Regions from separate parts of the Vibrio phycocola genome, predicted to be linked through region 1. Evidence: predicted binding sites of a transcription regulator. Region 1 holds the regulator's gene; each other region holds the start of a gene.
The links. Region 1 encodes CRP, which controls carbon source genes, mostly activating them, when cyclic AMP is high. Its sites were predicted from a motif close to TGTGANNNNNNTCACA; they were not measured.

Region 1 (10,928 bases):
GCCCCATTCCAATCACCAAACTCGTCTGCCATGGGATATCAAACATTCTTACAATGCAGGCTAACAACGCACTGGTAACAACGACTTGCGCACCTCCTAAACCAATAATGGGACCTCGCATCTGCCATAGTTTTTTCGGATTAAGTTCCAAACCAATCACAAACAGTAGCATCACGACACCAAACTCACCGAAGTGGAGAATCTCATCAACGTCGCTAATTAATCTCAGCCCCCACGGCCCAATGGCTACCCCTGCAAGTAAATAACCCAGTACCGAACCAAGTCCAGCTCGTTGGGCAAGTGGAACAGCAACAACCGCTGCAGTCAGAAAGATTGCTCCACTTTGAAGAAGATCACTGGTTTCTGCCGCCATACTACTTATCCTCTACTTTCATTGGTTCGCATAACCACCGGCGATACTTTTCTGCATGTTCGTAGCGCAAAACATCAGAGATATTCCTTGCATAATACAGCACGAGAGGTTCCAACCAATTCATACAACACAATGCTGCCGTCAATTCAAATGGCTGTAAAATTTCTTCCAAGGGATATTTGTTATACCCTTTTTCATCGAATGCGGTACGTTTCCCACCAGCAGAAATCACACTGCGCCAATATTTTCCTTTTAATTCCGTTTTAGAACCAAAAGCAAAGTCTTTACTGAGAACCCTATCCATCCATTCTTTTAACAAAGCCGGGCACGAATACATATAAAGTGGGTGCTGAAAAACGATTACATCATGCTCAAGTAACAATTTTTGTTCTGCGGCTACATCAATAAAAAAATCAGGATAGATTGCATAAAGGTCATGAACTTTTACATGTTCCAGATGTTTTATTGATTTCAACAGCAGGTGATTGACCACCGAATTTTGTGGTTCAGGGTGAGCCACTATGACTAAAATTTTGGGGCGAACTAATGACGAAGTATTGGAAGTCATCTTGCTTTCTCACACTGATTCTATTTTGAAATTACATTATCAATCATAACTCATATTGGTTTGTGATCGACATTTATCCTCATTCCACCTACTATTCTGGGCAGATTATTACTTAATTTAGACGGCAATATGATTACGTTCTCAGATATTCAGCTTTTACGTGGCGGCAAACCTCTTTTAGATCAAGCATCAGCGACTATTCACCCGAGCGACAAAGTCGGTTTAGTTGGAAAAAATGGTTGCGGAAAGTCCACTCTGTTTGCTCTGCTAAAAGATGAACTGTCTATCGATGCCGGTAATTTTAGCATGACTTCCCATTGGGAATTAGCTTGGGTTGCGCAAGAAACGCCGGCAATTGAACGTCGAGCAATTGATTATGTTATTGATGGCGATCGTGAATTTCGTCAATTAGAATCCGACTTACGTGCTGCAGAACAAAATGATGATGGCCATGAAGTTGCTATCCTCCATGGTAAAATTGAAACCATTGGTGGTTATACGATTCAATCACGAGCCGCTGAGCTTCTCGATGGTCTGGGTTTCAGCCAAGATCAAATGGGATGGAACTTAACTCAATTCTCTGGTGGTTGGCGCATGCGCCTTAACCTTGCTCAAGCCTTATTGTGTCGTTCCGATCTATTACTTCTCGATGAACCGACGAACCACTTAGACTTAGATGCTGTAATGTGGCTAGAACGCTGGTTACAAAGTTACCCAGGAACCTTAGTCTTAATCTCACACGATCGCGACTTTTTAGATCCTATCGTTACTCGAATCATCCACGTAGAAAACCAAGACCTTAACGAGTACACAGGCAACTACTCGTCATTTGAGACTCAACGCGCTGAAAAGCTCGTTCTACAACAAGCTATGTTTCAAAAACAACAGAAGCAAGTTGCTCATATGCAAAGCTATATCGATCGCTTCCGTTACAAAGCTTCAAAAGCTCGACAAGCTCAAAGCCGCATCAAAGCACTAGAGCGCATGGAAAAAGTGTTACCGGCACAATTTGATAATCCATTCAGTTTCGAATTCCGTGAACCTGCCGCCCTGCCCAATCCAATAATAATGATGGACGAAGTGAGTGCAGGATACGGCGATAAGCTCATCTTAGAGAAAATACGCCTGAATTTGGTTCCTGGAAGTCGAATTGGACTTCTCGGTCGAAATGGCGCAGGTAAATCAACGCTGATCAAATTACTATCAGGTGAACTTAATCCTACAAGTGGTGATTTAACGTACTCTCAAGGTGTTAAAATTGGCTACTTTGCTCAACATCAACTCGAGACCCTGCATCCAGAAGAAACGCCTCTGCAGCATATGATGCAAATCGCCCCAAATCACACCGAGCAACAGATACGAGACTATCTTGGAAGTTTTGGCTTTCAAGGTGAAAAAGCGCTAGAAAAAGTAGCTCCTTTTTCTGGTGGAGAAAAAGCACGATTAGTTTTAGCTCTAGTTGTCTGGCAGAAGCCTAATCTATTGTTACTGGATGAACCAACTAACCACCTTGATCTCGATATGCGTCAAGCCCTCACCTTTGCTTTGCAAACCTTTGAGGGTGCAATGGTTATCGTCAGTCATGACCGTTACCTTCTTCGTGCCACCACTGATGACCTTTATTTAGTCCACCAAGGTCAAGCCGCCCCCTTCGATGGCGATCTAAATGATTACTACAAATGGTTAACGGAACAACAGCGCCAAGAACGTCGTGATGCGCAACCAGTGAGTAATGAAAAAGAAGGTGGGAATAGTGCCGCAGCGAAAAAAGAACAAAAACGCCGAGAAGCTGAATTCCGAAAAACTACCGCTCCACTTCGCAAAAAGCTCTCTCAATTAGAATCGAAAATGGATGCTCTTTCTGAGAGTGTTTCAGAAATTGATGAAAAATTGGCTGACAGTAGTCTGTATGAAATTGAAAACAAGAGTGTCTTAACAGACCTAATCGCTACTCAAGCCAGCGCAAAATCCGAACTTGAGAAAATTGAAGTAACCTGGATGGAGCAACAGGAAGAGCTTGAACTATTAGAACAAGAGTTTCACCAATAATGAGAAAAACACCGGCTTCTCACACTCTAATGACGGAACAACTCTGGCAATTCAGTTTGTCATATTATGCTGCTACGGGAGTGAAAGAAGCGTGTTTAACCCTCCAAAATCAATTTGGAGGAAATGTAAATACATTGCTTCTTCTCAAGTATCTCGATCTACACAAACTCAGCATTAATAATGATGAGTTGGAAACATTAATAAAGGCAACAGACAACACTGACGGCTTAATCAATCATTACCGTCAACTAAGACAATCCCTAAAACCTTCTCTGACCGACAACTTATATCAAAAGACATTGAAGTTTGAATTAGAATTAGAAAAGCGTCAGCAGGCTGATCTAGTCGATCAATTTAACATCTTAAATTCAAAACCCACCACAACACCAAATCTTGTATCTACGTATTGTCAGCGACTTAATGCCACCCATTTATCCGCCTCTTTTATTGAGCCGTCCTAATAAATAACGAAACCTAAACTGAGGCCGATTCTTCTTCCGTACAACAAATCTTCATCAATATCAGGTAATGCATTTCGCAATTCGAGTAAATAGACATAAAATAGGCGCAACTCAACATTAAGAATCAGGAAATTTGCGATGATCGTTCCATGGCAAGAAATAGCGCCAGACACCCTGAACACGCTGATCCAAGAATTTGTCCTTCGTGAAGGCACCGATTACGGCAATAGTGAAATTGATTTAACCACCAAAATAGAACAAGTTAAGTCACTTCTTAGTAAAAATGATGCGGTAATCGTTTACTCAGAGCTTCATGAAAGTATCGATATTCAGATCCACCCTAAATTGCGCTAATCCATTTCTGCTGTAATCATCGAAAGAATATTTCGTGCTATAGTGGCGTTAAAGAAAGTAAAAATAGACAGGGAAAGTCATGTCCGCAAAGCATCCAATTATTGCTGTTACTGGTTCTTCGGGAGCAGGTACAACCACAACCTCAGAAGCATTTCGCAAACTCTTCAATGGGATGAACATTAATCCAGCTTGGGTTGAGGGTGATAGTTTTCATCGTTTCACTCGCCCCGAAATGGATATTGAAATCCGGAGAGCTCGTGAACAAGGTCGCCATATTAGTTATTTTGGTTCTGAAGCCAATGACTTTCCTCTATTAGAGTCGTTTTTCGATGAATACGGTAAAAGTGGAACAGGAAAAGTACGCCGTTACCTACATACATTTGACGAGGCAGTCCCATATAACCTAACACCAGGGACGTTTACACCTTGGCAAGATTTACCTCAAGATAGCGACCTCCTTTTTTACGAAGGTCTCCATGGGGGCATAATTGATGGCCCCGTTAATGTCGCGCAACATGTCGATTTTTTGATCGGGATGGTTCCGATCGTCAACTTGGAATGGATTCAAAAATTTGTACGAGACACGCGAGATCGAGGCCACTCAAAAGAAGCGGTAACGGATTCGATCGTTCGTTCTATGGATGATTACCTCAACTATATGACACCACAATTCTCACGTACTCACATTAACTTTCAGCGAGTGCCAACGGTCGATACATCCGACCCATTGAGTGCTCGAGATATTCCCAGCTTGGATGAGAGCTTTGTGGTTATTCGTCTGCAAGGAATTAAGCAGGTCGATTACCCTTACTTACTCGCCATGATTGATGGATCGTTTATGTCTAGCCAAGACACCATCGTTGTCCCTGGAGGAAAGATGAGTTTTTCAATGGAACTCATTGTTAGACCTATTTTGCAACAACTGATTGAAACGGGAAAAATTGGCTGACGGCTATCACATAAATAAAAGGTTAATACGCCGTTAATCGAACAGCGTTCCTTTAATTTACTTCCAATAGCGTGACCATGTGCACACTTTTGCGTAGAAATTTGCACGTGTCACACGATTAAAATCAAGAAATTGAGCCCGAAAAAGGATATTATTTAATTCAGAATTAGAAAATACCTTGCGCGTTTTCTCCAACTCTTAGAGTAGAATTATCGCAATTGGGCATAGCTACTACACGAAACAGCAAGTATACCCTGCATAGGAAGAGAGATATTATGGTTCTAGGTAAACCTCAAACAGATCCAACGTTAGAGTGGTTTCTTTCACACTGTCATATTCATAAATACCCATCAAAAAGTACTTTGATTCACGCAGGTGAAAAGGCGGAAACTCTTTACTACATCGTAAAAGGTTCTGTCGCAGTACTGATTAAAGATGAAGAAGGTAAAGAGATGATTCTCTCTTATCTAAATCAGGGTGACTTTATCGGTGAACTTGGTTTATTTGAAGATGATCAAGAGCGTACCGCTTGGGTTAGAGCAAAGTCGCCATGTGAAGTCGCTGAAATCTCATTTAAAAAATTCCGTCAGCTTATCCAGGTCAATCCAGATATTTTGATGCGCCTCTCTTCACAAATGGCTCGCCGTTTACACGTGACTAGCCGTAAAGTAGGTGATCTTGCGTTCTTGGATGTGACTGGTCGTATTGCTCAAACGCTATTGAACTTAGCAAAACAACCTGACGCAATGACACACCCTGACGGAATGCAAATCAAAATCACTCGTCAAGAGATTGGACAAATTGTTGGCTGTTCACGTGAAACTGTTGGCCGAATCCTGAAAATGCTTGAAGAGCAAAACCTGATTTCAGCGCACGGTAAAACTATCGTCGTTTACGGAACGCGTTAAACTTCCAGTTTTCAGTCTTTAAATTGAAAAACCACTTCAACTTGAAGTGGTTTTTTATTTGCTTGGTGGACGATACGTGTCCAGTTAAAGACGTCGATCGGTACTTTCAAAAATTTTATTCGCCGATGCTTCGACAAAACCACTGTATAACACACCACTATCGGTAGGATAACGTTTAGCGAATTCATAAAAACCTCCTGGTAAGCGAAGCTCTGTCTCTATCAAGGAAACCTCCACAATATCGGCCATGGTGGAGGATTGTTCCAGCATCAATTCTGGTGTTCCCTTCACTTCTCCACCAGACTCATTGATTGCGAAGTCATGTTGTCTTAGGTACTGATTAACGTTTTTGACTTGCTCGAATCGATTCAATTGATTCACACTGACCGTAAAATGGTTCGCGCCATAGCCGTGCGCAGCAACCCAAGCCGCATATTCGCTTTCTTCCGATAAAAGGTGATACTGTTCAATAGAGAGTGACCATGGACGTCCGGCGTAAAGAAAGTCGGGTCCAGAGAAGTAGTGTGAATCGACTTGTGCGATTAAGCTATGAATGACTTTTTGAGCTGGGGTGGACAGTTCTTCAACCAAAAGTTCGCTAATAAATACTTTTGGCAAATCAGAATTGGAATGCTCATAGTGCTTAGCCCTTAATTTTTTTGCCTCAAATCGATATTCTCCCCCTACTTTATAGCCTAGCTTTTCAAATTGAGAAGCTAACGTCTCAAGTCCGAGTGGCTCTATATTAAAAGTCCTTAGAGCGATATGATCGTTAATCAACTCACTCTCTTCTTGCAATAGATCCTTTATTCTCTGAGCTGAAGGACAAAGGCGAGAAGCATAATCCTGCCATAGGTAAGAAAACAGTTGTTCAGGTGTCATAGTGCTTCCTTAATAGTGAACTAGAGATGAATCCCCGGCGAACATACTGTTGGGAGCTCTAGCTGCTCCCCTTCAATAGATGCCATAGGATAAGCACAATAGTCAGCCGCATAATAGGCACTTGGTCTTAAATTGCCAGACGCTCCTGGCCCACCAAATGGCGCGTCACTGCTGGCTCCAGTTAATTGACGATTTAGATTCACAATTCCCGCACGAATGTGATCGACAAAATAATGCCACTCACTATGCTGGGTTGAAATTAAGCCTGCAGAAAGCCCAAATTGAGTATCGTTTGCCATCTCTACCGCGGCTTCTAAGCTACTATACCGAATGACTTGCAACAAAGGGCCAAAACACTCTTCATCAGGCAGATCTACGATATTGCTCACATCTAAAATAGCTGGCGTAACAAAAGCATGTTCTTTGCGCTGTGCAATAACAAGTATTTTTGCGCCCAAGCTCACTAAGTTTTTTTGTATCTCGATAACATGGTCTGCAGCTTGAGCAGAAATCAATGGCCCCATAAATGGAGCGGGGACTGCAAACGGCTGGTCTATATCGAGAGCTTCAACAACCTCTATTAAACGCGTCAATAACGCGTCTCCTCCCTCACAATCGGGGATATATAGACGTCGCGCACAAGTACACCTTTGGCCTGAACTAATAAATGCAGATTGAATAATGGTGTAAACGGCTGCATCGATATCACCAAAATGTGAACTCACCACCAAAGGGTTATTTCCCCCCATTTCGAGGGCAAGCATTTTTTCTGGCTGTCCCGCAAACTGTCGATGAAGAGTATGGCCTGTTGAAGCACTTCCAGTAAAAAGCAAACCATCTATCTGCTTCATTTTTGCTAGTGCAATACCAGTATCGCTACCACCTTGAACCAAATTCAGAACACCGTCAGGAAGACCCGCCTGTTGCCATAATGTCACCATAATTTCAGCACATTTCGGGGTTTGCTCTGAAGGTTTTAATACCACACAGTTCCCCGCTAAAAGTGCGGGTACAATATGACCATTCGGGAGATGACAAGGAAAGTTATAAGGGCCAAAAACAGCCATGACACCCAAAGGCCGATGACGTAACACGAAACGCTGCTCGTCGTTCTCTCGGTATTTATCTCCACTGCGTTCATGGTAAGCTTGAATTGATATTGGTATCTTACCCTTGGTCGCCGCAACTTCTCCTTTCGTTTCCCAGAGAGGCTTTCCTGTTTCTTCAGAAATGGTTTGCGCGAGTAAATCAGCGTTGCATTCGACAAGCTCAGCAAATTTCAATACGACTTGTTCTCGTTCTTTAAAGTCCTTCGTTTTCCATTCATAAAAAGCCAAACGAGCGGCTCGACATGCGCACTCTACTTGATGGTCACTAGCACTGTAACCAGACCAAACAGTCCTACCATCATAAGGTTTGTGTGACTCAAAGAAACCACCTTCCCCTTCTAACCATTCTCCAGCAATAAAATGTGTCATTTATCACCCCCTATTATTGGGTCTTGAATAATAAAGCGGACGGGATCACCGCCGGACACTAGCAACGCCTTAGCTACTCGAGCAGATAGGAAAATCGTGTTCCGACTCTGGTCATAAACCGCGGAAGCCATTGTTGCCCTAAAATCTTGGAACAAGGTATTACTAATAAGCATAGTTTGAAGTTGAGGAGAAGCACTATCGAGTTGATCACACACTGAGATGTTTGCCACCTCTGAATGCCGAACCGATTCGATATTATTAATATCGCATTCTACTGTGGGGCCTGCATCAAAAATATCCACATACCCCCGACAGCAGAACCCCTCTCTTTCCAATAGCTTTAATGCAGGCTTAGTATTCTCATGGACTTGTGCAACAACCGCTTGCGCTTCAGAGCTGAGCAAATTGATATATATCGGTGCTTTAGGCATCAGATCAGCAATAAACCCTTTGTGACCTATCCCCGTTAAGTAATCGGCTAACGTAAAATCGATGGAGAAAAAGTGCTCTTGAAGCCATTGCCAAAATGGAGAGTTTCCCTCTTGATTTGAGACACCCCGCATCTCTGCAATAATGGTTCTAGAAAAACGTTGAGGATGTTGAGCTAACATCATAAAGCGAGATTTAGAGAGCAAACGCCCATTTAGGCCTTGGCGGTACTTCGGTAATAAAAACAACGTACACAGTTCGCTACACCCGGTGTAATTATTCCCAAGAGTCAGTAACTTAACTTCTTTGTTTACCGAAAGTTTCGTTGAACGGTGAACATGAGTGTCAATATGATAACTATAAAAAGGCCGCTCCCAACCCACTGCGGCTTCTATTCCAGTTGTACCAACGACATCCCCAGTTTCATCATCAAAAGCCACCATCAGATAACCTTCATCAGACGGACCTTTTACGTCGTTTTTATTAAAACTGGATAAAGAATGATTAATACGGCGATTGAGTAATTCTTCGTTAACAGGAAGTGAGGTAAAGCCATGACCCGATTCAATGGCACAATGGTAGAGTGCTGAGTAATCTGATGTAGCTATGGGACGAATAACCAACATACAACGACCTCTCAATAGGTTACGTCTAAGAAGTATGTACTTCTTAGACGCATTTACATTATGCGATAAGTGATGCCACCGCCTTTTCTAAACGTGCTAAGCCTTCTTTAATCTCTTGTTCTGAAATGACCAAAGAGGGAGTAAATCGTACAACATTTGGACCTGCTACTAATAATAATAGCCCATACTCTCCTGCTGCGACGAGTACATCTCGAGCACGATCTTTCCATTCATCATTCATTACCGCACCAAGTAATAAGCCTTTTCCACGGAACTCACTGAAAATATTGTACTTATCATTAATAGCGGTTAGCCCGTCTCTGAAAAGTTGCTCGCGTTCCAAAACACCAGCAAGAACATCAGGCTTAGAGATTGTATCGATAACAGCTTCTGCGACAGCACACGCCAGTGGGTTACCACCGTAAGTCGATCCGTGAACACCCACTTTAAAATGCTGTGCTAACTTTTCTGTAGTTAACATCGCACCAATAGGGAAACCACCCCCTAATGACTTAGCAGTACTTAGGATATCAGGAGTAACGCCAAGCCCTTGGTAAGCATAAAACTCTCCAGTACGGCCATTACCCGTCTGAACTTCATCGAAAATGAGTAACGCATTGTGCTCATCACACAAATCACGAACTGCTTTAGCAAACTCATCGCTTGGCGAAATGATTCCACCTTCACCTTGTAAAGGCTCCATCATCACCGCGCAGGTGCGGTCAGAAATATGAGCTTTGAGCGTCTCGATGTCGTTAAACGGTAAATGGGTCACATCAGAAGGTTTAGGCCCAAACCCATCGGAATAAGATGCTTGACCACCCACAGTTACGGTAAAAAATGTACGCCCATGGAAGCCTTGGTTAAACGCGATGATTTCTGATTTATTTTCATCATAGGTCTCCGCAGCCCAACGACGCGCTAATTTTAGTGCAGCCTCATTGGCTTCTGCCCCAGAGTTTGAGAAAAACACGCGCTCTGCAAATGAGAGATCAGTGAGTTTTTTCGCCAAACGCAACGCTGGCTCGTTAGTCATAACATTACTTAAATGCCAGACTTTATTCGCTTGATCTGTCAATGCTTTCACCATCACAGGGTGGCAATGACCAAGGCAGCTCACGGCAATTCCGCCTGCAAAATCAATGTATTCAGTACCTTCTTGATCCCACAAACGAGAACCTTCACCTTTAACCGGGATCATCGCCATTGGGCTATAACATGGCACCATTACATCATCAAATAGTGACCGCTCGACCTTATTATCATTCGTCATTTTGCTTTCCTTTCTTGCTACACTATCTTTAAGTGTCATCATTTTATGTCAGTATAGACGACTTCTTTTATCCAGATTTAAGCCCAAATCGTATATTTGACCAAATAATTTCTATTCGTCGTTGAGAAAGTCTTCAATTACACTCGTAAAATGAACTTCCACACAACTCATTATGACTAAATATTCATAAAAGTTAAGTTAATAATCACAAATAAGACAAATAAACTGAATAAATATATATAAAGAGAACTAATCCACTACCGATTCAAAAAATTCGCAAGCAGTTCATGCCCCTGTTCAGTTTTGATCGATTCCGGGTGGAATTGCACCGCGTCTAATGCCAAAGTTTTATGCCGATATCCCATGATTTCATCAACGTTTCCCGAGCTATCAAGGCTCCAGGCTGTGACTTCAAAGCAATCGGGTAGAGACTCTTTCTCAACCACCAGCGAATGGTAACGTGTCACCGTCAAAGGATTATTCAAACCTAGAAAGACACTCTTATTATTATGTTGAATCGCCGATGTTTTGCCATGCATAACCTGCCTTGCTCTTACTACTTTTCCTCCAAAAGCTTG
Region 2 (10,928 bases), on a different contig from region 1:
ATTGATCGTAGGTAAGTGAATATTCACTCGCTTCAGTTTGTAGCTTCTCGATTTGGGTTTTAGCTTGTGCGTAGTCTTCCAACCCTACTAGCGCGAGGACTTGATTGCGTCCCTGCTGTTGAGTGAAACCATTGCAGAATTTATTGGGTAATTGGAAATGACTTAACCATTGTTCTAAAGCAGAAACATTACGGTCATTTAACCATAAAAGAATGAGACTAAGACTAAGTTCGGCTTGCCACTCTATATTTGCATCGGGAGCGTAAAGATCCATAGAGTATTGGGTTATGATGTCGTTTGCTTTTTTACTGTTCCCCTTTCGCAATGCAATTCGAGCAAGAATAGCCGGTAAATGTGAGTACTCACTTAGTTGAGACTCCATCGTGATTTTTTCATTGATCAATTGCTCAGCTTCATCGACTCTGTTCCAATCACATAAGAGCTTGGCACGTAACCTAATGATAATGTTAAACAAGGGGATGTGCTCTAATGAGTGTAGTTTGGCATAGTCTAAAGCAGTTGATTGTAATTCAAATGCGGTTTGGTTATGACTCATAGCAGAGTGGATTTCAATTTGCTGTATCAATGCCCACAGTACATGAGGATTGAGTTGATGTTGGCGAGCGTATTTTTCTGTTTGCTGCATCAGTGATAATGCTTGGCTTAAATGCCCTTCAGCATAATAAACCTCGCCAAGTACGGATGTTGCAACTAGCCTTGCTTGATAGGAAGCATGATCAAGGTTTAGTAATGCAAACTCAGCTCTTTCCTTAGCTTGTAGTGGTTGGTTTTTCTTGATAGCGGTTTGAGCGAGCAGTGCGTTAAATTCCCCCTGGATATTACTTGTCAGGCTTATGTTGTTGTCTGAAAGGTATGCGAAAAATCGTGTAATTTCTATTTCGACGTCATTAAAGCGAAATTGAGTTTGTAAGATCCATGCGTTGAGCAAAGCGGTATTTGGGTCATTGTTGAGTCCTGCTCGGTTGAGGATGTCTAGGGATTTTTCCAATACTTCTAGCTCGCCATGATGAAAAAGTGTCCACCCAAAACGCTGAATAAGGTTACTAACACGTTCGCTATTATCGGCCAAAACAGCAAAATCTAGCGCTCTTGTTGGATTCTCTTGTAGTTCCCAAGCAAATGAGACGGTCAAATATGATTGATTTTCCTCTGTTCCATACGAAATTTGTCGATGATGACAAAGATACTTGAAAAACAGAGGGTGATAACGATACCAACCATGGTCAAGTGAGGTGATGAATAACTCATTACGTGCGATATAAGCCATGATTTCAGTTGAATTCAGATCAGGTACTATGGCTTGGGCTAATTCTTGATTAAATACGTCGACGATGCTGGTCTTAAGTAGGAACTGTTTTATATCCGTTCGTAAGGGTTCATAAACCTCTTCAGTAAAATAATCCCAGATATAAGTGAACGGAAAAGGGGAGTGGGGAATAAAAAATCGTAAAAAAGACTCCAATTGATATTGGGATTGCATCGCTAATAACTGCAGAGCGCATGGCCAACCTGCGCTGTAATGTTCAAGAGCCGTTAGCTGTTCTTGAGTAAGCTCAGCATCAAAGTGGTATTGCACAAAAGCTTGAACTTCTTGTTTGCTAAAACAAAGGTGCTCGCGAGTTAATTCAAGAAGGTTCTGTCTCGCACGTAAGTTTGCAATACCAACATTTGGTATAGTTCTCGATAGCACGACAATCGTAAATGCTTTTGGTTGATTATTCAGTAAGAACTTAAGAGCATTATTTATTTCTGGATGATCAATGTGTTGATAGTTGTCGATCACGAGGTAGGCATTGAGATTATGTGAGCTTATTTTTTCATCTAGCTGTTCAATTAGAGTGCTCATATATCGGATAGGAGAAGCAAGATCTGATGATGTCGCTGATATAGATTCATCTTTTAGTGCTTGATTAATCGCATTACTTAAATGAAGCGTAAATCGGGTAGGATCATTATCAAGTTGGTCTAAGCTTAGCCATCCAATATAGTTTTTATCGTTTAACCATTGTGCGATGAGAGATGATTTGCCATAGCCAGCCGGAGCTTGTAAAAAGATCACCTTCTGTTTGCTCGATGCTAGCTTTTCCAATAATGATGATCGGAGGATATGGCTATCTGTGATGTGCGGTGTTTGGTATTGATTACTGATCCACATTTGTCCTCTTATAATCGCCTTTCCAAATCATAGTTTTGATTATCTCTTCTCGGCTCTTTTTGGTAGAAAATATGTGAAAATTAGTCTACGCCTAAATAGTGTGACACAAATCACTAAAATAATTAATGCTGCATCGATGATTATGGCAAATTCTAATCCAAGCAATACAAATTAATCTAATTTATCGTGATGTTGATCGTGTTATTTAGATCTAATTGTAAAATCTTGCACCATAGTAAACGTTCATATATGCCAGATCTCGCCTCTCTCGTGATCTTAGCCGAGGATAAAACTTAGTCAGTTCTTATATTTGGTGATTTGTATCACATTAAATTCATTATATTAACTACTACGCCTTAATGTCTACGCCTTGAGGTAAAGGTGAGAGGAGGATGTCTCGCACTACGTTCAAATGCAGGATATTCAATATAGCCGGAAATTAACCTAACTATGCGAGGGTTCTTTATGAAACCTGTACTACAACAATCGTTTGATAAGAAAAATTTTCAAGACAATGTTAAGCGCCACTTAACGTCTACCTATGCGACGACTATTGAACATGCGACGCCACGCGCTTGGTATCTCTCTATGTCTCGCGCATTGGCGGAATTGACAACTTTTGATTTGTTGGAAACGGAACAAGACCCAAAAATTGTTAATGCAAAAAGTGTCAATTACCTTTCTCTAGAGTTTCTAATTGGTCGTCTTACTGGCAATAATTTGCTTAATATGGGCGTATATCAAGCCGTGAGTGAAGCCATGGCCGAATTTGGCCAAGATCTGTCAGACTTACTTGAAGAAGAACGAGATCCTTCTTTAGGAAATGGTGGTTTAGGCCGACTAGCGGCCTGTTTCATGGATTCCTTGGCTGCTCAGGAATACCCAGCTGTTGGTTATGGTTTACATTACGAATACGGTTTGTTCAAACAATCATTTGAAAATGGCCACCAACGCGAGGCACCAGATGCATGGTGTGGTATTGAAGGCTATCCATGGGAAGTCGCTCGTCCTGAATTAGCACAAGAAATTGGATTTTACGGACATGTAGAGAGTTTCACAGAAAATGGAGTGGAAAAGCGAGTCTGGGTTCCAGGAATGACAGTGAAGGCGATGCCATGGGATATTCCAGTGGTGGGTTATCAAAGTGAAACCGTGTATCCATTACGCCTATGGGAGTGCCGTGCTACTGCGCCTTTCTCACTTGAAAGTTTCAATAACGGGAACTATTTCGAAGCTCAGCATGCCTTGATTGATGCGGGTAATATTACCAAGGTGTTATACCCGAATGATAACCATGAAAAGGGCAAAACACTTCGTTTGATGCAACAGTACTTCCATAGCGCTGCATCGATACGAGACATTTTACGCCGTCACGAAGCCGCAGGCTTTGAATTGGAAGATCTTCCGAAGCATGAAACGATCCAATTAAACGATACGCACCCAACGATTGCTATTCCTGAATTGATGAGAATTTTCATCGATGAAAGAGGCATGACATGGGCTGAGGCATGGGCGATTTGTAGTAAAACGTTCGCTTACACAAACCACACGTTACTTCCTGAAGCATTAGAAACATGGGATGAGTCCTTGATCATGCGTCTGTTGCCACGTCATATGGAGATCATTTATCAAATCAACCATGATTTCTTGATTGAGGTTCGTGAGAAGTGGCCAGGTGATGTAGCGAAACAACAAAAACTTTCGATTATTCAAGAAGGTTTTCACCGTATGGTTCGAATGGCAAACCTTTGTGTTGTAGGCTCTTACGCAGTAAATGGCGTAGCCGCTCTTCACTCTGAATTGGTTAAGAGCGATCTGTTCCCTGAATTTCATGAACTTTATCCAACACGTTTACATAACGTCACCAATGGCATTACACCACGTCGTTGGCTTCAATTTTGTAACCCTGCGTTATCAACATTGATCAGTGATAAGATTGGTCATGATTGGCCAAAACACTTGGACCAACTTGAAGGTATTTCTGAGTTTGCAGAAGACTCGAATTTCCAAAAGCAATTCATGTCTGTGAAAAAGGAAAATAAGCAGCGCCTTGTTGATTGGGTATCAAGCAATATGGGAATTGAATTGAATGTCGATGCGATCTTTGATGTGCAAATTAAGCGTTTGCATGAGTACAAGCGTCAACATCTCAATATGCTGTATATTCTGTCCTTGTATCATCGTTTGATTAGCGATACTGAACCGCATTTCGATATGGTTCCTCGGGTATTTATTTTTGCCGCAAAAGCTGCCCCGGGCTATTATCTTGCGAAAGAAATAATTTATGCAATCAATAAGATAGCAGAGAAAATCAATAACGACCCTCGCGTAAATGATAAGCTGCAAGTCGTCTTTTTACCGGATTATCGTGTAAGTATTGCGGAAATTGTTATCCCTGCTGCGGATGTATCAGAGCAAATTTCGACGGCTGGGAAAGAAGCATCTGGGACCGGTAATATGAAGATGGCACTGAACGGAGCCTTGACCATCGGTACTATGGATGGGGCGAATGTTGAAATCCGAGAAGAAGTGGGTGATGACAATATCTTTATCTTTGGTTTAGAAGTCGATGATATTGAGAAGTTGCGCCACAGTGGGTATAACCCATTTGATTATTACAACGCTGATGCGCTTCTTAAAGCATCACTTGATCTGTTACTCGGTGATGAATTCACTCCAGGAGAGCCGGGTAAGCTCAAAGCAACTTACGATAGTTTACTCAATGGCGGCGATCCGTATTTGGTATTAGCAGACTTTGCGTCTTATGTTGAAGCACACACCAAAATTGATGAAGCCTATCGTGATCAAGCGGGATGGGCAAAAATGGCCATTCTCAATACAGCCTTAGTCGGCAAGTTTAGTTCCGATAGAAGTATTCGTGATTACGTAAACAATATTTGGAAGCTTAAACCTGTTAATCGTTGATTTTTTGGGTTAATTGAGGCGGTCGAATCGTATTCACCGCCTATTTTATTTGTGTCTAGGAGAGATCGATGGAACTTCAACAACAGACATTGCTTAAGGTGGCCGATTTAGTAGGCATTGCGCCCAGATTTACGAGCATGATGGGCGATGAAAGCGAAGTAAGCCAAGAAACGATAACGTATATACTTTCTGAGCTCGGTTACGATACTAGTAGTGATGGTGCTTTGCTGTTGTCTGCGGAAAAAAAACATAAAGTTGATATTCTCGACCCACTGCAAGTTGTCTATCAATATGAACCTGTTGAAATAGAGCTTAACCTAGGCGTAAGTGCGCGGGAAAGTGAGTTTGAATGGCAACTAGTGACGGAGTGTGGCCAACATTTTTCGGGTTATCTTCAGTCGCAAGTTGTTCGAGATGATCGTGCTGAAAACGGCCCTTTGGTCTTTTCAATCCCAGTTGAATTACCATTGGGATATCATGAACTTTCAGTATTGAGAAAGCGTCGTAAGACACCGTACACAGCCACTTTAGTTATTGCTCCTAGGCAATGTTATCAACAGCCGTTATTGCAACAAGGTAAAAAGATTTGGGGGCCGAGTGTTCAGCTCTACACATTAAAAACAGACCATAACTGGGGCATGGGAGATTTTGGTGATCTTAAGCACCTTGTCGTTGAGATGGCCGATCGTGGCGCTGATTTCATTGGCCTGAACCCAATTCATGCTTTGTTTCCGGCGAACCCTGAAGGTGCAAGTCCATATAGCCCTTCATCTCGGCGTTGGCTAAATGTATTTTATCTTGATGTCAGTTCCATCCCAGAATTTGTGTTTTGTAATGACGCTCAACAAATTGTTGGAAGTGCTGAATTTCAAAAAAAACTTGAAGAAGCACGTTCAGCACATTGGGTGAATTACTCACTCGTTGCTCAGTTAAAAATGCAAATCCTGCCACTCTTGTTTGCTGAATTTAAGCATCGTCATTTAGAGACTCAGAGTCAGCGGGGGCAAGCATTTCTAAGCTTTGTCGAGCAAGGGGGAGAGGATCTACTCGCTCAAGCAACATTTGATGCATTGCATACTAAATTACATCAACAAGACGACCAAATATGGGGTTGGCAGGTTTTCCCTGAGCAATTTCGTCAGTTTCGATCTGCTGGTGTCAGTCAGTTTATGAGCGATGAAAAAGATCAAGTAGACTTCCATCTGTATCTCCAGTGGCTATCGGATACTCAGCTGAGCGAAGTACAATCCTTAGCCAAAGAAAAAGGTATGGACCTCGGTCTGTATCGTGATTTGGCCGTTGGTGTTGCAGACTCAGGGGCAGAAGTGTGGGCCGATCAAGGTAATTTGCTTACTGGCTTAAGTATTGGAGCACCACCAGATCAACTGGGTCCACTAGGTCAAAACTGGGGATTACCGCCTTTAAATCCGCAAGCGATGCGCTCAAAAGCCTATAAACCGTTTATTGAATTGCTACGTGCCAATATGAAAAACTGTGGCGCATTACGAATCGATCATGTTATGGGATTACTTCGACTTTGGTGGATACCAAAAGGAAAATCACCGCAAGATGGTGCTTACATTTACTTTCCGGTGAAAGAGCTCATCGCTATTCTCACATTAGAATCACAGCGCAATCAATGCAGTGTCATCGGTGAAGATTTGGGAACCGTACCGCCAGAGATTGTATCTCTACTCGCCGATGCAGGAATCTACTCATACAAAGTATTTTTCTTTGAAACAGCAGAAGATGGAGGATACATCTCTCCAAACCATTATCCACCTCAGGCGATGTCGACCCTGTGTACTCATGATATGCCGACATTGCGAGGATTTTGGCATTGCGATGACCTGAAAATGGGAGCCGATATCGGACTTTATCCTGATGAACATAAACTTAAAAGACTATTTGATGAGAGACTGGCAAGTAAGCAAGCAATTCTAGAATCTGTGGATTGGCATGGTTACTTACCACAATGCGTTGGACGAGATGCGAGCTTAGTACCGATGGATTCCACCTTAAGTGAAGGGTTACACCTGCATTTGGCCGCAGGAGCATCCGCGTTGATGAGTTTACAACTTGAAGACCTTTTAGAGATGGATAAACCCGTTAACATTCCAGGTACGGTCGATGAATACCCTAACTGGCGACGCAAGCTCAATACTACCTTGGAAGATCTATTTACACGTGATGAAGTGAATCATCTTATGACTAGAATCACTATGGTTAGAAATCAATAGGGTGCCATTGGTGCGACTAACGGCACATAAATGGATACAAAACTATTGGCTGAGTCACTCTATCTAGCACCATTGTTAGATAAACTAATGTTAAATCCCCGTTTACAACAGAGCGGGAATATTGATAACAAACATGCACGTTTGGTTAGGAGTCTATATTGGCTAACACAACGAAATTATCAGAATTAAAGCAAGCTTATCAAGAGCTCGAATATGTGTCTCACGCTGAACCGTTTGGTTTTCTGGGACCTTATATTTCTCCTATTGAAGGTATTTTGCGTACGTGGCAGCCGGGAGCAACCAGCGTTGAGGTATTACTCGATGATGACTCCCGTTATTTAATGGATAAGGAAATCGACGGGGGATTCATTTTACAAGCGGATTTTGACCTTCGTTTTACGCATTATCGATTAGCGGTAAATTGGGGGGGAATTGAACAAATCATCGATGACCCATATCAATACCATTCAATTTACGCTTCGTACGAAGATCTTCATACGCCAAAGAACATGTACCAGCATTTGGGCTCGCAATTTGTCACGTTAGAGCGTGGTGGTCAGTCAATTTCTGGCGTGCGCTTTTTAGTGTATGCGCCTCATGCATCTGCGATTAGCTTAATTGGTGAATTTAATAATTGGGATGGCCGCCGAAATCCATTACAGCGTCTAGATTACGGTATTTGGGGACTTTTTATTCCTGATCTACCGGAAAGCACCCAATATAAATTTGAAATAAAAGGGCCAAATGGAGAACCTCTGCCGCACAAAGCCGATCCTTGGGGTGTCCATTCTGAACAATTTCCTTCGTTAGCCTCTTTAACTTATGATCATAATCGTTATCAGTGGACAGATAAGGAATGGCAACACCGAGCGGTTACTGAGAAGCGCAAGCAAGCTCTTTCTTTTTATGAGCTTCATGTAGGTTCATGGAAACGTGGTGAAAACAATGAGTTCTTAACGTATCGTGAACTTGCAGATGAGTTAGTCCCATATTTGGTTGATATGGGGTACACCCATGTTGAATTGATGCCAATTTCTGAACACCCATTTTATGGTTCTTGGGGGTATCAGCCGATTGGATTATTTGCGGCGAGCAGTCGTTATGGTACGCCCGATGACTTTAAATACTTTGTCGATCTATGTCATCAACATCAAATTGGTGTGGTACTTGATTGGGTACCAGCGCATTTCCCTGCGGATGGCCATGGCTTAAATAATTTTGACGGTACCCCTCTGTTCCACGATCCTGATCCTCGCCGCGGTTGGCATCAGGATTGGAATTCTTATATCTATGACATGGGCAAAGAGCATGTTCGTCGCTTCTTGGTATCCAATGCTTTGTATTGGTTTGAGATGTTCCACATTGATGGATTAAGAGTGGATGCTGTTGCTTCGATGCTTTACCTCGACTACTCGCGCAGTCACGATCAATGGATCCCGAATGTGGATGGTGGACGAGAAAACTACGACGCCATCGCAACCTTAAAATGGATGAATGAAGAAGTGTATCGTCACTTCCCTAATGCGATGACCATTGCTGAAGAATCGACGGCATACCCTGGTGTGTCAGCACCCACTTTTATGGGGGGCTTAGGTTTTGGCTTCAAATGGAATATGGGTTGGATGCACGATAGTTTAGAGTATATCCAACATGACCCAATACATCGCCAATACCATCATAATGTTATCACCTTCCCTTTGATTTATGCCCACAGTGAGAATTACGTATTGTCGTTGTCACACGATGAAGTGGTATATGGTAAGCGTTCTCTGCATTTAAAAATGCCGGGTGACGAGTGGCAGCAAACCGCAAACTTACGCGCTTATTTAGGTTATATGTATGCGCAGCCGGGTAAAAAGCTCAACTTTATGGGGGCGGAGTTCGGTCAAACTGCTGAATGGAATCATGATGACCAACTTCAGTGGTTCTTGTTGGACTATGAACGTCATCAAGGAGTCCATAGACTAACTCGCGATCTCAATCATTTATACTGCAGTGAAAAAGCGTTATATGAGTGTGATAATGAACCTAAGGGGTTTGAATGGCGACTATCCGATGCAGCTGAAATCAGCATATTAGCTCATGAGCGGATGAGTGAAGATGGTGAGAGAATACTCGTAATTACCAATTTCACACCAGTTCCACATGACGATTTTAGGCTTGGTGTTGTGAGTAAAAATAGTTATTCGTTGCTGCTGAATACGGATAATGAGAAATATGCCGGGAGTGGCTTTGAGGTGAACGGAACGCTAAAACCTGACTCGATCGAAAGTGAAGGGTTACCTCAATCGGTTATGATTAAGCTACCACCACTGTCGACCTTATATTACAAACTTCAAAGTAATTAAATTAAAGGATATTAAAATCTTCAGTATGCTCAATTTACACTGTGAATTGAGCATACTTGATCTATGGTTAAATATAAGTGTGAATATCTTTAACCATGGCATAGTTATGGGTGCCAACAATAGAAAGTAATTAGGATGCCGTATGAAAGAAGCGATATCATTGGTCACTAATTTAGATTTTGTTTCTGAGGCTCAGAAAATTAGTGATGCTCTGCATTACAACCATATCGATATTGTTCTTGCGTTTAACAATGAATCGGCATTAGAAGAGCAGATAGAAGAATTTGCGAGTCTAGGAGAGCTACAAACCGTCCGGTTGGTAGGAGAGGTGAAAGATGCTTTGTATGCGGTATACCTCTGTGTCCCTAGAGGCAGTAACCACTACGCAAGTACCATTCAGCAAACGATTAAACAGTTTTTCAAATCTGTTAAAGTGAGTAAGAAGTCGGCTTATAAGTTTTTAACTTCAAGCAAGATTGGTATATCGGTATTAGGTGGTGATTGCGTTAATTTTCAGACAGCTGTAATTCATGCCTTTCAAGCAACAATGGCCCAGGAAAACAAACAAAACAAACGAGTTACGTTTTTTGATACTAAGCTTCAATCAGAAATAAAGCGTCAAGTTTTACTGGAGGATGTGGTTCGAGTTGCGGTAGATAATGATGATGTAAATATTGTATACCAACCGATTATAAGTACACGTTCATGGGCCATTGAAGGCTACGAAATTCTGAGTCGCTTTCCAGCAGATCCTGTACTTAAAACAAATACTCGAGAATTGATATCCATATGTGAAGATCAAAATTTGATCTCGGAGTTAGACTTGTTGACCTATCACAAGGCTCTGTTAGAACTCAAGCCATATATTAATAGTACTCACGCTTTTCTCAATATCAACCTTTCGACGAATACTCGCGAAAGCTTTTCGGACCTTATTGATTGTGTTGATTTTCTAACACGACAAAACAAGCTTAGTTATTCTCGGTTGGTGGTGGATGTGAATTCGACACGTGACCAATTCAAAGTGAAATTTGCCAATGATTTGAGTAACCTTAGAAGGTTGGCAGAGAAAGGCTCTGCTATTGCATTGGCGGATTTGTCTTCAGGGTTTGATATAGAGAACCAATTAGCTGAAGGGAGTTATCGTTACCTACGCTTAGATGATCGGTTCAAACTTAAATTTCATGATGATTCAAATTACTATCAAGTGGTGAAGTTGATAGTAAAAGTTTGTCATGG
Region 3 (10,928 bases), on a different contig from region 1:
GCAGCGCCACCCCAAGTGATGCCTAGACCGAGTACCATCATAAAAATTGCACTTGCTTCCATGATTATTTTTCCTTTTTACTCATAACATTGATTGCGATAGAGAACACTAAAATACCAGCCATTAATACCCAACCTAATGTTAAGTCGTAGCCACCATAGCCCTCGGTGAGTATGTGATTGAGTTTTGTGACCAAAATAATGGCCAAAATTGCAGGAGTGATAAAACGCAAACATAGATCAAACCACACACCGATCGAGAAATCGGAAATCTTGTTGACGTATTCGCGTACGTTAGAAATCTTAAACAACCACGTCATCATTACAATTTCAATGAAACAACCCGCCATAATGCCAACGTTGTTTGCGAAATGATCGACTAAGTCGAGTAGCAATAAGCCACCATTGGTTGCAAATGCCATCGATATAACAAAGCCAGTTCCCAATACAATGTTCGCAGCTTTAGTACGGCTCCATTCCATTTTGTCCATGACTGCAGAGGTCACGGCTTCTAGGATAGAAATTTGCGAGCTAAGACCAGCAACAACAAGCGCTAAGAATAATAGCGGGCCTAAGATATAAGGTGCTGGAAGTAGGTTGATCGCTGCGGGTAGGGTAACAAATGCTAAACCAACACCGGCTGAAACCACTTCAGTGATAGGTTTCGCTTGCTCCATTGCCATGTAACCTAGTACAGAGAAAATCATGATACCGGCAAGAATTGAGAATCCACAGTTAATCAATACCGTCATAAAGGCGTTATTGGTGATATCGGATTTTTCAGGAAGGTAGCTTGAATACGCTAACATGATGGAGAAGCCAATACTTAACGTAAAGAAGATTTGTCCATAAGCTGCAGCCCATACTTTTACGTCCCAGATTTTGCTGAAATCAGGTTTGAACATATAGTTCACACCGTCAAGAGCGCCCGGAAGCATAATCATTCGAGCAATTAAAAAGAGCACCATTAAGAAGAGAACAGGCATCAATATTTTTGAGGCAAGTTCAATACCGGCTTTAACGCCGCGAGCGATGGCTGCATAGGTAATAGCCCATGCAATGGTCATAGCAAGGGCGATTTTCCACTGAATGCCACCTAGATTAGTTGGTGAATTGTCACCAAGACCTAAATAGTCACCAAAGAAGAAGCCATTGGTGTCTTCTCCCCAACCTTGGTCAAATGACATCCCAAGATAAGAAATTGCCCAGCCAATAACAGCGACGTAATACACGGCGATTGTGGCTGCGACACCAACTTGGAACCAACCAAGCCATTCAAACTTAGCGTGAATTTTCGCTAATGTTTTAGGTGCAGACCCGCGATATTTTTGACCCATGCTGAATTCGAGGATCATAAATGGAATACCAGCGGTGATCATGGCAAAAAGATAAGGAATAAAAAACGCGCCACCGCCATTTTCATATGCCATATATGGGAAGCGCCATATGTTTCCCAATCCTACTGCGGAACCTACGGCAGCTAAAATAAAGCCGGCACGCGATCCCCATTGTTCTCGTTTCATCTTGTACTCCTATAAAATTCGTTCGTTACACCCTTATTTCGATTGAAACTCAACTAGGAAATTTCGATGATGAAACATCGATTTTTCTTCAGAAGAGATGATGAGTTATTTGATTTTTTCAACCGCAGGTGTGTGTTTGTATCTTTTTATATGCACTGGTTTGGAGGCCGTGCTGCGATACTTGGGCGTGAGATTATAGTTTTATCGATATAAAGGCAATAGAGAGTAAATCGACTTATGGTCAATTTAGTAGTGTTAAATGTTATACAGTTTGTACATTAAGGTTAAAGTGATTGTATTTTCTTGTTACGGCGGTTAAAAATACTAGCGATCTAGTACCCTGAGTGTGTAATTAATGAGATGAGCATGATTTAGTGAAATACTCTAGCTTAAAAAGTTTGGTTGGCATTTTTAACTTAAAAACGGTAGTAGAGAAGTTATGTATGAATTTGAGTCGTACTTGGCGATTGAGAGTGATAAGGGATAAATGTTGGTATCTTGCACAATTTAACGCCGTTATGCCCATAAAAGACAAGTCTGATAGCGTGATATAGAGAAGTTCTTACCATGGAAAAAAATTAAGAACTTAGGGGTAGGTCATATTTATTCTTTTGGAATTTTCCATATGCTATAGTCGCCTAAGTTCATAATTAGGTGATAAACCTTAAATAATCATTGAGTGAGCAGGATGAAATATAACTTTGATAAAGTGATTGATAGAAAGGGCACCAATGCTCTAAATAATGATGGATATCGTAAATATTTGTTTGGTGATTCCACAGAGCTTTCTGCCGAAATTGACATCGATAATTTAATCCCGATGTGGGTGGCAGATATGAATTTCTCTGTGGCTCCAGAGATTCTGGATGCGATTAAACAACGACTTGAACATGGCATTCTCGGGTATACCAAATTATTTGATGACGCTTATTTTCAAGCGTTTATTCAATGGGTAAAAGGTCGTTATAACTGGGAAATTAATCAACAGCATATTGTTACATCGCATGGTGTGGTACCTGCACTTTTTGATTTGGTGAGGTTATTTACCAAGCCGGATGAGAAAGTTCTCTTTACCACGCCGTCTTATGGTTTTTTCCAACACGCTGCACAACACCATAATCGTGAATATGTCACGTCTGATCTTATTAATACCGATGGGTATTATACATTTGATTTCGATGATCTTAGAGAGAAATGTGCTGACAGTAAGGTGACTCTTTGTATTCTCTGTAATCCTCACAACCCGACAGGTAGAGCTTGGTCAGAGGATGAATTAAAACAGTTTGCTGAGATCTGCTTTGAGTACAATGTATTAATTTTATCTGATGATATCCACTGTGATCTTACACGAAATTATACCTGTTATACGCCGCTTGCTAGGCTCTACCCAAACTCGGATCAGATCATCACTTGTATGGCACCAAGTAAGACGTTCAACCTCGCGGGACTAATGATGTCGAATATCATTATTCCAAATGAAGCGATGCGAACGGTATGGCTCGACGATCATATCGATATGTTGAATCCACTGAGTTTAAGTGGCGCTGAGGCTGCTTATACTTCTGGTGGTGCTTGGTTAGAGCAACTTACTCACTATCTAGACGCCAACTTCGATTACGTTAAAACTGAGTTAGATAAACAGTTGCCTCTTGCTCAGTTTTCTATTCCAGAGGCGACCTACTTAGCTTGGATCGACTTGTCGAACTATTTTGATAGTGATCAGAATCTGACTCAGTTCTTTATTGAGGAAGCGGGGATGATTGTTGAAGGCGGGGAGATGTTTGTCTCGGAGAATAATGGGTTTATTCGAGTGAATTTAGCGCATTCCAAACACACTGTAATGGAAGGTATTGCTCGAATATGCCAAGCGGTACAAAAGCAAGTCAGTTAAGCTGAAATCCTCGCAACTCAAAAGCAATCAAGCGTTATCAAGATAGGGGCTTTGTTTCCCCTATCTTGATAACGCTTATACTGCAATCTAAGTTTAGAAAACCGGTAATACCCTCATGCAGTTGGTGGACCCTACAACTCCAACCATATCTCCTTGAGTCAGAACGATGATGTCACCGAACTCAACGGTTCCTTTCTCTTTTAAGTGGTTTATCGCCTCAAGTGAGGTTTCAAAGCTCGTTGTTTGGACACTGGTAAATTTATAGGGTGTCACTCCCCGGTATAGAGCACAGCGGCGAAGTGTTTTCTCATTATCAGATAAAGCGTAAATTGGCAGTTCAGTATTCATCCTTGAGGTCATTAAAACAGTGCGACCTGATTCAGTCATGGTGACGAGCGCTTTAATACCTTCCATGTGGTTTGCCGCATAAATACTTGAAATGGCAACAGTCTCTTCTGCAGTGACAAATGAGCTTTTAAGTCGGTAGGTTTGGTCTTCAACGTGCATCACTTTTTCTGCACCAACACAAACTTCGGCCATCGAGTTTACTGTTTCAACAGGGTATTTACCCGCAGCTGTTTCGCCAGATAACATGACCGCGTCAGTGCCATCGATGACCGCGTTTGCGACATCCATAACTTCCGCCCGTGTCGGCATCGGTGCATCTATCATCGATTCCATCATTTGAGTGGCGGTAATAACAACACGATTTAGCTCTTTAGAGCGGCGAATCAGTTTTTTCTGTACTCCGACTAATTCTGGATCGCCAATTTCGACGCCTAGATCACCACGAGCAACCATGATGACATCGGATGCCATAATGATATCGTCGATATGTTCATCATTTGCGACTGTTTCGGCACGTTCAACTTTGGCGACCATTGAGGCATCTAAACCCGCTTCACGAGCAAGTTCTCGGGCGTATTCCATGTCTGCGCCATTACGAGGAAAAGAGACAGCAAGATATTCTACATTGAGTTCTGCGGCGAGTTTTATATCTTCCTTATCTTTTTCTGTTAAGGCTTGAGCTGATAATCCACCCCCTTTCTTGTTGATTCCTTTATTGTTCGAGAGCTTTCCACCAATCGTGACATGGGTATGAATTTGACTGCCTTCTACTTTGAATACTTTTAATTGAACTCGACCATCATCGAGTAGCAAAATGTCTCCACTCGATACATCCTCTGGTAGCTCTTTATAATCTAAGCCGACTCGAGTTTGATCCCCTTCTTGTGTCGGGCATTCAGAGTCTAAAATAAAATGGTCACCCACATTCAGTTTAATACTGTCGTCTTTGAATTTTGCGACGCGAATCTTAGGGCCTTGTAAATCACCGAGAATAGCGATGTGCACGCCGAGTTTTTCAGCGATTGTTCTGACTTTAACTGCACGCTCTCGATGATCATCCGCTGTGCCGTGGGAAAAGTTAAAGCGAACAACGTTGGCACCAGCTTTAATAACCTGCTCTAAATTATCACCTTTATCTGTTGATGGTCCTAGAGTCGTAACGATTTTAGTTTTTCTCTGCATCATGCTCATAAGATCTCATTTGTTTAAATTGTTTGTGTTAAGTTTTATAAGTATATGCAAGAATTCTTTTTTCGTTCGCAAATTCACGATACTGTTCGTGATTTGTACGGTGAATTGAGCATTAATGGATGTTAATTTGTTGCCTTGGTTTGAGTCACAGCACAAACTTGACTTATTATGCGTGATGCCTGTCACGCTCGGGTATCAAAGCTCTTCCCAATTACTTTACAAAGTAAAAAAATTACACCGCTGTCTTTTTGTCGGAGCACATCATGTTCATGGCCCAACCTGGCCACATTGATCATATTAAGCAGATCAATGCGGGGCGAGTATATAAACTTATCGATCAACTGGGGCCTATCTCTCGAATCGATTTATCGAAATTGAGTGAGTTAGCACCTGCGAGTATTACAAAAATTACTCGTGAGCTGATTGGTGCACAACTTATTCATGAAACCACTGTTCAAGAATCCTTGAGCCGTGGGCGTCCGGCTGTCGGTTTGCAAACCAAAAATTTGGGTTGGCAGTTTTTGTCGGTGCGATTAGGCCGAGGCTATTTAGCGTTGGCTTTACATGAGCTCGGCGGTGACGTTCTGATTGATTGTAAAATTGATATTCACGAACGTGACCAGCAGGATTTACTTGATCGTTTATTGCATGAAATTGAAGAATTCTTCCAAACGTATCACTCGGAAATTCAACGAGTAACTAGCATTGCAGTCACGATTCCTGGTTTAGTTAATTCGCAAAAAGGCGTGGTTGTGAACATGCCGTATTACAATGTGGTTAACCTTAATCTTGGAGCTGAAATATATAAGACCACTGGATTGCCTGTTTTTATGGCGAATGACACTCATGCTTGGGTATTGGCTGAGAAGTTATTTGGTCATGCTCAAGAAAGTGATAATGCTATTTTGGTGTCGATTCATAATGGCTTAAATGCTGGGATTATTGTTGATGAGCGAGTACTTCAAGGTAAATTAGGGAATATCGGTGACTTAGGGCATATTCAAATTAACCCTCAGGGTGAATTGTGCAGTTGCGGTAACCGAGGATGTTTAGACACGGTAGCAAGTTCTACTGCCTTGTTGGAACAAGCTTACGTAAGGATCTCTCATGGGGAGTCATCATCTCTGGCGGAAATTCAAGATATTCGAATTGAAGATATATGTTTTGCCGCTGTCGAAGGGGATGCTCTCGCGGTTGACTTGATCGAAAAACTTGGTAGTCATTTGGGGCAAGCCGTGTCAATTCTCGTGAATCTGTTTAACCCCGATAAAGTCTTAATTGGCGGTGTTATTAACCAAACTAAAGACGTGCTATACCCTAAAATGATGGAATCACTTTCAGCGCAGTGTTATCCCGCCTATAAAGATTCTCTAAAGGTGGTAGAGTCTCGGTTTTATCATGAATCGACGATGCCAGGTGCGGCATTGATAAAACAAGCTTTATATGATGGTTTATTGTTAATACGAATTCTCGACGAGTAATTGGTACGTACTGTCTTCTCACTCTTTGAATGACACTGACTCTTTTTTTCCTTTCTAACTAGATTTATTCCTATCTATGGTCCAGAGTTTATATTATCGATTAAAGTGCTAGGCGGGATTCGTATGTCAGGAGTATTGAATACGGTTGATCAGCGCACAAATCTTGTAGGCGAGAACCGTCTTGAGCTATTACTTTTTAGTTTAAATAGCATGCAAGTATTTGCGATCAACGTGTTTAAAGTTAAAGAAGTGATTAAATTGCCCACGTTAACCAAAATGCCAGGCGCCCATCACAATATTACTGGTGTTGCTTCCATTCGTGGTGAGCCAGTGCCGGTGATTGATTTACGTCGAGCGATCGGGTTTCCTGATAACTCTAATCATGATTTTACTGAACAGAATTTAATTATTACCGAATATAATCGTTCGACTCAAGGGTTCTTGGTTGGGCAGGTTCGTAATATTATCAATACCGCTTGGACAGAGATTCAGCCACCTCCTAAAACCGCAGGTAGAGCAAATTACCTCACGGCAATCACTCGAGTCGAAGATGACGAACGAAGCCATATCGTCGAAATTATTGATGTTGAAAAAGTGCTCGCTGAAATCATAGATTACGATATATCAATCTCAGAGGAAGTGCTTGACCACGAATTGGTGACCAATAATATGCAGGGTCGCAAAGTGCTTGTTGTGGACGATTCAAGTACCGCACGTAATCAAGTTAAAGGTACGTTGTCTCAGCTAGGTATTGAGATTATCGAATGCTGTGATGGTTTAGAAGCGTTGAATTTATTGCAGTCATGGGCGGATGAAGGAATTGATGTTACGAAAGAATTACTTCTGATGATAACCGATGCAGAAATGCCTGAGATGGATGGTTATAAACTCACTCATGAAGTACGTAGTGATGCTCGAATGAAGGATCTATATATTACGTTGAATACCTCTCTGAGTGGTAGTTTCAATAATGCCATGGCGGAAAAAGTAGGTTGTAATCGTTTTATTTCCAAGTTCCAACCTGATGTATTAGTCGATGTGGCTCAAGAGCGATTACGTCAAGTATTGGAAGCACAACATTAGGCGCACTTCCAATATCATCCCTGATGTTGTCCAAACAAATAAACGGTCAGATTCTATCTGGTCGTTTTTTATTTTTATGAGCAGATTAAGCTTAATGAAAATCCCGCGAACGGCTAGAAAGTGACGCGAGTTTATCGGTTAAATCGATAAGTTTACCGGCAATGACATGCATGACATCGCCTTCTTTTTCTAATATTCCTTTGACCTTAAGAATCTTTGAGTTCAAATACGCCCGTTTCTGTGCTCGAGCAGTTGCTTGCCATACGACTACATTAATGTTTCCGGTGTCGTCTTCAAGAGTAAAGAACGTAATACCTGCGGCACTGCCGGGAGATTGCCTTCCTGTGACGACTCCTGCAACGGTGACCAGCGATTTATCCGATTTATGGGCTAAGTCTGTCATTCGGCTAAAACGTCCCAGTAACTGAGCATGGTCTAACAGCAGAATAGGGTGGTGATCGAGTGATAATCCAAGGGCGGCGTAATCTTCTAATAATGTTGCCATATCACTCGGTGGGGAGAGTTGGGTTGGAGACGTATCGTCTAATGCGGCAAATAATGGCAGTTCTTGAATCGAGTCCATCATATTCCAACGAGTTTGATAACGATGCTGCCCATCTTGTCTGTTGCTGGACGTCATATTTCTTGATGAGGTCTTTAGGGTTGCAAGTGCATTGGCAGAGGCAAGCAATTCCATTTCACGCCGATTCAGTCCAAGTTGCTTGAGCTCAACAGTGGAATGAAAGCCGGAATTGGGACGATGTTCGACAATGGTGAGGGCAGTGTAATGTCCTAATCCTTTTATTTGTCGAAACCCTAAACGCATTGCGAGTTGCTCGCCTAACGGCACCACTTGATGATCATAGTCAGAGTGATTAATACTAACTGGAAGAACGGTAATCCCATGACGTTGGGCGTCTTGTACCAATTGAGAAGAGCTATAAAACCCCATCGGCAGACTGTTCAGTAGTGCAGTGTAAAAGCACTCCGGATAGTAATGTTTCAACCAAGCAGAACAATAGGCAAGCACCGCAAAAGAAGCGGAGTGACTTTCTGGAAAACCGTATTCGCCAAAACCACAAATTTGATCAAATAATTTCTCGGCAAACTCTAGGTGATAACCCCGTTTTTCCATTCCACTGATTAATTTATTGCGGAACTTCATTAATTCGCCACTCTTTTTCCACGAAGCCATTGCCCGACGTAACTGGTCAGCTTCACCGCCGCTGAACCCTGCTGCCACCATCGCTAATTTAATAACTTGTTCTTGGAAAATAGGTACTCCCATTGTGCGTTCGAGTACCGTTTTAACTTCTTCTGAAGGGTAGTCGATTGCTTCGATACCATTTCGTCTTTTGAGAAAGGGATGAACCATATCACCTTGAATTGGGCCGGGGCGGACGATGGCAATTTGAATCACAAGGTCGTAATAACAACGTGGCCGGAGCCTTGGTAGCATATTCATTTGTGCACGTGATTCGATCTGAAAGACGCCCACAGTATCAGCTTGGCTTATCATCTGATAAACCTCGGGATCATCGGGTAAGGCAGTGATCTGAGCGATTGAGAGAGATCGTTGGTGGAAGTGCTCAACTAAACCGAAGCACTTTCGAATGGCCGATAGCATACCCAGTGCGAGCACATCGACTTTCAATAGCCCTAAAGTTTCTAAGTCGTCCTTGTCCCATTGGATTACTGTTCGCTCATTCATGGCGGCATTTTCTACCGCGACCAACTCATATAATGGCCCTGCTGAAATCACAAAGCCTCCGACATGTTGCGATAAATGGCGTGGAAAGCCGATCAGTTCATTCACTAGATCGATAAACTGCTGGCCTTTTAATGAGTCCGGTTCTAACCCAAGTTCAACAATTTGCGCCTGCCAGCCGAGCGCCCGGTCACGTCGGTTAACATTGTGGATAAAATAGTCGAGTTGAGTCTCATGGATTCCGAGCGCTTTCCCTACATCGCGCACCGCACTTTTAAAGCGATACGAAATTACGGTAGCGGCCAGGGCTGCACGCTCCCGGCCGTATTTTTGGTAGAGGTATTGAATCACTTCTTCTCGACGTTCGTGTTCAAAGTCGACATCAATATCAGGGGGTTCATTGCGTTCTTTACTGATGAATCGCTCAAACAATACCGAAATTTGGCGAGGATCGACTGAGGTAATTTCCAAACAGTAACAAACAACGGAATTGGCGGCAGAACCTCGGCCTTGGTATAAAATGCCTTGCCGTTTAGCAAACATAACGATGTCGTGAATGGTCAAAAAATAAAACGGGTAATTGAGCTCTTCAATCAGAACTAACTCTTTTTCGATAATGTGTTCTATCGTTGGAGGAACCCCTTTGGGGAAGCGACGGTGCTTCCCTTGTTCAACCAACTGTCGTAGGTAAGCGATTGGGGAGCAATTTTTCGGCACCAGTTCGCTGGGGTATTCATAGCGCAAACTGTCGAGATTAAACTGACATTGGTTGGCAATGTCGATACTTTGCGCTAACCATTCGGGCTGAAATAACTTGGCTAATTTATCTTTGCTCCTCAACACGCGTTCAGTATTGGTCAACAGGTGTGCTTGAATTTGTTCAACAGAGCTGTGACGGTCGATTGCGGTTAATACATGCTGCAATGGTAAACGAGCCGCATTGTGCATTAAGACACCACCACATGCGCAAATAGGCAAGTCTAATACCTCAGCCAAACGTTCGCTTTGTTGTACACCTTTTGAATCATCTGCACTGAGGTGGCGTTGTATTCCAATCCATAATCGACCGCGATGGTGTTGGGTGAGCCATTCTCCCCATTGCTGACTCGCATCGTTGTCTATACTCGGCAGCCAAATCACTAAGCAGTGCTTTAATGACATCACATCCCATTCTGAGAGTTGATATTGTCCTTTTCCGGCGCGGCGACGAGCATTAGTAATAATTCGGCATAACTCCGCATAACCTTCTCGATTTGGTGCTAACGTAATAAATCGGCATGCGGGATTGAGCTCAAACAGGCTTCCAACAATCAGTTTCACCGAGAGTTGATGCTCTTTAATTGTCGCATGCGCACGCACGATCCCCGCAACTGAACACTCATCGGTAATGGCAATAGAATGGTAACGTAAAAAATCGGCTTGAATCACCAACTCTTGTGGGTGCGAAGCTCCTTGAAGAAAGGAGAAATTGCTTTGACAGAATAGTTCTGCGTAACTCATTCACTGCTCCGATTAACTGAACTGACCATGTAAGTACCAATGTTTTTGTACGTCGCGAAAGACCCAAAGCCAGCAACCGGTATTGCTATACGCTATGTAGTAATCTCGCGTGATCGGCTGCCCATCCCACCATCCGGTTACGATTCGTTCAGGCCCATGAATTAACTCCACTTTCTTTGTTAGTCTCTCAGGAGTTGAGTGTAA

Region 2: the regulator CRP is predicted to act here: its motif matches at 2,276-2,291, upstream of malT (HTH-type transcriptional regulator MalT).
Region 3: the regulator CRP is predicted to act here: its motif matches at 5,124-5,139, upstream of mlc (sugar metabolism global transcriptional regulator Mlc).

Annotation. Positions count from the first base shown of each region.
Region 1 is NZ_JBTAMQ010000009.1:95,769-106,696, forward strand. It holds gene kefB (glutathione-regulated potassium-efflux system protein KefB) at 1-373, opposite strand, end outside; gene kefG (glutathione-regulated potassium-efflux system ancillary protein KefG) at 375-941, opposite strand; gene ACXJY6_RS13390 (ABC transporter ATP-binding protein) at 1,071-2,990, shown strand; gene ACXJY6_RS13395 (TIGR02444 family protein) at 2,990-3,451, shown strand; gene ACXJY6_RS13400 (YheU family protein) at 3,590-3,805, shown strand; gene ACXJY6_RS13405 (phosphoribulokinase) at 3,885-4,754, shown strand; gene crp (cAMP-activated global transcriptional regulator CRP) at 5,030-5,662, shown strand; gene ACXJY6_RS13415 (DUF1338 domain-containing protein) at 5,747-6,544, opposite strand; gene astD (succinylglutamate-semialdehyde dehydrogenase) at 6,565-8,022, opposite strand; gene astA (arginine N-succinyltransferase) at 8,019-9,077, opposite strand; gene ACXJY6_RS13430 (aspartate aminotransferase family protein) at 9,136-10,350, opposite strand; gene ACXJY6_RS13435 (aminodeoxychorismate/anthranilate synthase component II) at 10,608-10,928, opposite strand, start outside.
Region 2 is NZ_JBTAMQ010000012.1:115,336-126,263, reverse strand. It holds gene malT (HTH-type transcriptional regulator MalT) at 1-2,176, opposite strand, end outside; gene ACXJY6_RS15530 (glycogen/starch/alpha-glucan phosphorylase) at 2,642-5,101, shown strand; gene malQ (4-alpha-glucanotransferase) at 5,170-7,341, shown strand; gene glgB (1,4-alpha-glucan branching protein GlgB) at 7,500-9,689, shown strand; gene ACXJY6_RS15515 (EAL domain-containing protein) at 9,832-10,928, shown strand, end outside.
Region 3 is NZ_JBTAMQ010000002.1:328,361-339,288, reverse strand. It holds gene ACXJY6_RS05190 (MetS family NSS transporter small subunit) at 1-62, opposite strand, end outside; gene ACXJY6_RS05185 (sodium-dependent transporter) at 65-1,522, opposite strand; gene ACXJY6_RS05180 (MalY/PatB family protein) at 2,211-3,413, shown strand; gene pyk (pyruvate kinase) at 3,507-4,952, opposite strand; gene mlc (sugar metabolism global transcriptional regulator Mlc) at 5,216-6,433, shown strand; gene ACXJY6_RS05165 (chemotaxis protein CheV) at 6,557-7,516, shown strand; gene ACXJY6_RS05160 (error-prone DNA polymerase) at 7,608-10,724, opposite strand; gene ACXJY6_RS05155 (Y-family DNA polymerase) at 10,737-10,928, opposite strand, start outside.